DNA from 2 places in the Peribacillus sp. JNUCC41 genome. Region 1 is predicted to be linked to the other one. Evidence: predicted binding sites of a transcription regulator. Region 1 holds the regulator's gene; the other holds the start of a gene.
What was found. The regulator LexA, encoded in region 1, represses DNA repair genes until DNA is damaged. The targets are predictions, from matches to a motif close to CGAACATATGTTCG.
Positions count from the first base shown of each region.

Region 2: a site for LexA is predicted at 1,461-1,474, ahead of JNUCC41_RS14780 (YhjD family protein). Genes of this name have one in related genera too.

Region 1 is NZ_CP062163.1:3,897,078-3,900,295, forward strand. Features, by position in the region: gene JNUCC41_RS19020 (esterase/lipase family protein) at 1-90, shown strand, start outside; gene JNUCC41_RS19025 (hypothetical protein) at 426-713, opposite strand; partial or broken gene JNUCC41_RS27380 (glucosaminidase domain-containing protein) at 1,089-1,244, shown strand; gene lexA (transcriptional repressor LexA) at 1,626-2,249, opposite strand; gene yneA (cell division suppressor protein YneA) at 2,405-2,716, shown strand; gene JNUCC41_RS19045 (YneB family resolvase-like protein) at 2,736-3,218, shown strand, end outside.
Region 2 is NZ_CP062163.1:3,036,922-3,040,139, forward strand. Features, by position in the region: gene JNUCC41_RS14780 (YhjD family protein) at 1,028-1,399, opposite strand; gene JNUCC41_RS14785 (TVP38/TMEM64 family protein) at 1,690-2,304, shown strand; gene lepB (signal peptidase I) at 2,338-2,901, shown strand; gene addB (helicase-exonuclease AddAB subunit AddB) at 3,092-3,218, shown strand, end outside.

The DNA of each region.
Region 1 (3,218 bases):
TATAATGTAACCATTGATGTCAAGGAAAAAAATGTGGATGGCACTGAAAGAACCCGGACTCTGGTTCGTTCGGTCTATATCGAGAAATAGTGAAATGCCATCTTATTGAGAAGGTATCAAATTCGAAGGAAAGTCAGTTTGAGTACGTTTTTTTCCTATAAGAACATTCAGTTTTTCATTAAAAATCATAGTTCGGGATAAGTGCATTCCGAACTTCATTTTTACCAACTAATACCTTATTAATTGAAAAGGTATTTTGTGGGTAATGTATAATGGTATGGTTAACATGAGAGTTGGTGATTCAGCCAAAGTTAAGGTCTTAATTGTTAATTTAGATTTTAATTTAACGGATGTTCAATGGGGATAGAAGCCACTCGGGCTCGTGGCAATACAAGAGATTGATGAATTGAAACGAGACAACGGGTTTAATCTGTCTTTTGATAAGATTCTCTATAAGACAAAATACCTGTTTTAAGTGCAGCATAATTGCCAATGCTGGCATAGCCATAAAACCAGCCCATGAAAATCCCTGCAACCAAGTGATGACGATGACTGATGAAAATGGAAATGAACAAGCCAAGACCCAAAGCGATGGTAGGGATGAATTTTGGGCGAATATGAAACATGACCTTAATTAGTTGAGTAAGAATCATGATGATAGGAATGGCTATTACTGCATCCCAAAAGTTTGTATGGATGGTTGGGAAGTCCATAATTTCACCACCTTAAATAGAAGTTTTCAAAATTAATTTTTACTTTTTATCAAGGCTTTATACTATAATAAAAAAATTCATATTTAAAACTAATATATAAAAGGTTATGCAACCAGGTTTTGAAGATTTTCAGAGTTTAATTTTAAAGCCGTCAATCCATATAATTATATGGATTGACGGCTTTTTCTGGTTGGCCGCGGGAATGGTTTAAAACAACTCGGAAAGAGCCGACATAATGAAGATAAACAGTAAAAAACGTCTATTAATGCGAAGATCTAATGAGCAAGGAAACATTTATTAAGGAGAATGCTCCTTATGCCCAGAAAATTCAAAAGGAATTAATATTTTACCTTTGTTGTTATTGCACAAGCTTGCTTGGAGAGTGGATATGGGAAAAGCTTATTAGCAAGTCAAGGAAAAAATATATTCGGTACAAAAGGTGACTTTAAGGGCGAGTCTGGCATTATCCAAACAATCGAATACCTCACCGGTGTACCCGTTCAAGTATGGAACAAATTCAGGAAATACCCATCTTGGGAAGAAAGTCTTCGAGATCTTGCCAATCTATACGTAAACGGGACGTCATGGAATGGAAGTCGTAATTGTCAAAAAAAGGGATTTCATCTCTGCTCTTGTAAAGCATATGGTTCTACAAAAGTACAGATTCAATAGTGAAATGGATTGGGCGATCTTTACCTAAAGTGAACCAAATATTAAGAATGAAATGGAATTTTTAACTGGCAACGGTATTTCAACACTCTCCTTTTTTTGAATGAGCTTCTTTCCAAAAGATGTAATATTCACATGAAAATAGATTCTATTAAAAAATATATTAAAACCTACTCTTCCATATGCATAATGAGAGAATTCGGGACATAAATTAAACAAACAAAAAAAGCGCGGTTAGCGCTTTTAGTGTATTTGTCTATATAAGCCTATTACTTTTCCAAGTATCGAAACATCTCGTAAAATAATTGGTTCCATATTTGAGTTCTCGGGCTGAAGCCTTATGTAATCCGGTTCCTTAAAGAATCGTTTTACAGTGGCTTCATCATCTTCCGTCATGGCCACGACGATATCTCCATTATTGGCATTGCTTTGTTGTTTCACGATGACATAGTCTCCATCATGAATTCCAGCTTCGATCATACTTTCACCCATGATTTCCAGCATGAATACATGGTCATCATGCGGAACCATGCTTTCGGGAAGCGGAAAGTATTCTTCTATGTTCTCGATTGCCGTTATAGGCATGCCCGCTGTTACTTTTCCAAGTAACGGAACGTTCACGACATTGGCTTTTGGAATATTGTTCGCTTCCTCCGAATTCATTATTTCAATGGCCCTTGGCTTGGTTGGGTCACGTCTGATCAGGCCTTTACTTTCCAGGCGGGATAAATGTCCGTGTACTGTTGAACTTGATGCAAGTCCCACTGCTTCGCCAATCTCCCGTACGGAAGGTGGATACCCTTTTTGGCGAACCTCTTCTTTAATGAAATCAAGAATATCTTGCTGCCGTTTTGATAGTTTAGTCATTAGTGCACCTCTTCCCCAATGTTCTTTGCTATATTATAGCATGGCCCCCAACTCTATACAAACATAAGTTCGAATTTTGTTGTTGACTGAAACAAACGTTCGTATTATAATTTGGTCATAACATACGAACGAACATTCGCTTTGGAGGGATATTTATGAAAAAATTATACAAAAATTATATTTATACGATTCTATTAGCGGGATCAGTATTTATCTTTTCAATTTTATTCTCTTGTACATTGAACAATGATCAAAAAAATGATTTCCTTTCTATAGAAGTAGGTGAAGGTGACACCCTATGGGGAATTGCCGAAGAATATGAAGAAGCAAATTTGACAAAAAAAGAATTCATTGGTTGGATAGAAGAGCATAATGGAGTAAGGGCGGATTCGATTAAACCTGGTCAAGTCATCGTCATACCGGTTAAAGGGGAAGAACTTGTCCAGAATTTGGCCAGTGAGCAGTAAGCAGTGAAGGTAGGGTATTATGAAAGCGGTAATCTATTGTAGGGTCAGCACAGAAAAAGAGTCACAGGAAACATCATTGGCAAGGCAGGAAGATGAATTAGTCAAATTGGCAGAAAAGATGGATGTTGAAGTCATTTCCATAATAAAAGAACAGGCTAGTGGTTATGAGTTGAATAGGGATGGCATTTTTGACATGCTCGAACTATTTAAAACCAAAGAAGCTGAAGTACTATTAATCCAGGACGAAACGAGGCTGGGAAGAGGGAATGCCAAAATAGCCCTTTTCCATGTCATCCTTAAAGAAGATGTGAAAATTTATACGCTCTCACACGATGGCGAACTTGAGCTATCGGATTCGGATGCGATGGTCATCCAGATTGTCGGAATTGTAGAAGAATATCAAAGGAAACTACATAATCTAAAAATAAAGCGCGGGATGATAAGGGCCGTTGAAAAAGGGTATCGTCCTCAAAAAAATCTTCAGAATCAAAGGAATTCCACC
Region 2 (3,218 bases), 860 kb from region 1:
ATTTAAATGTTGATTTCCCCTCCAGGCACTCGCTTTCCACGGGCGGTCCGGGAGCCTCCTCTGCGTGTTTGCGTTTGCGGGGTTTCCCTGGGACACGCTTTTCCCGCAGGAGTCTCGTACCTTTCGTTCCAATCAACTTTGTTTTAAAATTTAGATACAAACCCTTTTGGATACAAATTAAACCATGCAAATAAAACATTGCATGGTTTTTATGAGAAATAAGGGATTGGGGAAATTTTTTTACGATTAAACAATGGGGGTATAAGTTTGTGGATGATTATTTCTTAATACAAAATATAATAGACACCCACGATGCAACAACAATTTTGTTCAATATTTCACAAACTATTCGCGAAAGGTTCTTATTTTTTTCTGAAAGTTCTTTTTTGATTTATACGTTTTATATCAAGAGATCGTTACTAGTAGATATAGGTATGGATATGCAATTAACAATCTTTTGCAAAAAACGTTATACGGACTCTAAAATGATAGTGTTGGCGAATGGTTATAATAGGCGTATTGGTGATTAAAATGACTAATTATGAACAGACGAGCCCGACCGGCCTATTATTCGTTAAGGAATGTGTCCTTAGAAATCGTTTAGTGCAAATCGTGAGTGATGTGATACACGGCGGGTAATGAAATTGGTTACTTTAGCATTGATTTTGTCCAAGCACCTCTTTCAATATAACTGTTTTCCTAACTTTCTCATCAATATGGGGAGTGCTCTTGGTTTGATGAGGGTGGAAATACCACTCCTACCTTTGCCAAGTAACATGTAAATAACTTTGATTTAAAGGTTCTCAAAACTAAAATGTTAAGGATATATGCACTTTGATTACATAGGTTATCCCTTGATAGAAAAACGATATTTCATGGCGCTAATGTTTGAACTAGCCAATTATATTTTGATTATGGAATATTCACAGGTGAATGTTACTTACAAAGAAGGGCCTCTGTATCCTTCATGAAATGCTCCAAACACCCATATTTAACAAACATATATAGTGGCGATGCCTGTAACTTGCTAATTCCTTGAACGGTGTTTTTTTTCGAAAAAGTAAGAACATAACAACTCTTCGGTTTTGTTGCGTAGGCGGGGATTGAAATAATTATGATGTTCCTCGTATCCTTTATATAAAAAACAATACATCGTGAAGGATTCATCGCGTTTGATTTCACTAACCTTAATATTCTCCTTGCGCAAATATCGCCTTACCTCGGCGAGTTCGTCTTGAACCACTTTTAAAATATGTTCGACTAGCTCCGAATAGGGCCTTTTTAATTTAAATGGACTAATTTCGATGACCTTGAGATCCCGGTTTAAGACTGTTATAACCATAGGGAGGTAGATGGCTTTTTCAATCATATTACGGTCATCTTCTGGAATGCGGGTCATCATGACCGCTCCTTTCTAATAGCACGGCTTTTAATATTAGTATGTATACCATGCAGAAAAAAGAACATTTGTTCTGTTTTTTTATCCTAATGTATTTTCAGTGTATATGCAAGCGTTTTTGATAAATCTAGAAATATTCGTTAACAAGATTATGTTTTCCGGAGTTAGGGAAAGTATGAAGGTATATGGGTAATAATTCTTGCAATTTCAGGGGAAAGTGATATATCTAAAATAAACAGTTTTTAATAAGTTTATGCTGCTTTGATAGCAGCATGTCGAGGGAGATAATTATGGATTTGGTTACTATACGCGAGTGGTTTACACTTGATCATATATCTGCACTTATTCAGCAATATCGCTCATTCGGTCCAATTCCTGGGATCTTACTGCCGATGCTGGAAGCTTTTTTGCCCTTTTTGCCTTTAGTGGTGTTCGTGCTAGCTAACGCAACGGCTTTTGGTCTCTGGTGGGGGTTTTTATTTTCTTGGATTGGGGCGGTAGCGGGCTCTTATTTGATCTTTTGGATTATTAGAAGATATGGTCAAATGAGATTTTTCCGATTTTTGCAAAAGCATAAACAGGTGCAGAGGTTGATGGTTTGGGTGGAAAGTCATGGATTCGGTCCTTTGTTCATATTGCTCTGCTTCCCTTTTACACCTTCAGCCATCGTTAATATCGTGGCAGGACTTTCAAAAGTCAGTCCCTTGCAATATGGACTTGCAGTAGTGGGAGGGAAAGCGGTGATGATCTTTACGATCAGCTTCGTAGGTTACGATCTAGTATCCTTAATTCATAAACCTGTGCGTACGATCATTATCGGGATCGTCATCTTTATCCTATGGTATGTGGGGAAAAGACTTGAAGTCCGATTAAATAAAAGCATGAAGAGGGAAGAAGGACAATAAATTAGTATATAAATGCAGTAGGGGTTGAACTAGATGGAAAAAACAAACAAGAATTCTTTATCCGATTGGATAAAACCAGCGATGATAGCTTTTGTTATTTACATCTTGATCCGTACATTTCTCTTTTCAAGCTATGATGTTGAAGGGAAGTCGATGCAGCCGACCCTAGAAGATGGAAATAAACTTGTCGTGAATAAAATCAATTACCATATTCATGATATCAACCGTTTTGACATTATTGTTTTTCATGCGAACTCACAAGAAGATTATGTTAAGCGAGTTATAGGGGTTGCAGGTGACCAAATTCGTTATAAAGATGATTGGCTATACGTAAATGGTGAGAAAGTGGATGAGCCTTATCTTCAGAAATTCAAGGAAGGTTTCCCGGGACAGGATTTTACGGGTGATTTTACATTAAAAGAATTGACGGATGTGACCAAAGTTCCCGAGGGCAAGCTTTTTGTCATGGGTGATAATCGTCTTGAAAGTGCTGACAGCCGTCACTTTGGTTATATACCGGTTGAAAATGTTGTCGGTAAAGTGGATGTTCGATATTGGCCGGTGAAAGAATTCAATTATAAATTTACAGGTGAATGATCGTGGAAGCCCAAAAATTATGTGGGCTTTTTCTTTTGGGGAAAAACGCGAACGTACGATTGGTGTTTTTTCAGGGGAAACGTTAAAATAATAGAAAGTAAATCTAATTGGAAACAGAAACCTAGTCATGTTTACTAAAGTATTTCTGGTATGATGGATCTAGATATTATGTTGTAAGGGGGAAAAAGAGATGTCACTCCGTTTTTTACTGGGAAGATCGGGTGCAGGGAAAACTTCGAATATATTGGACGAAATTCGCTCCAAATTGGCAGAAGATCCCGAAGGAAATCCAATTATCTACCTCGTTCCTGATCAGA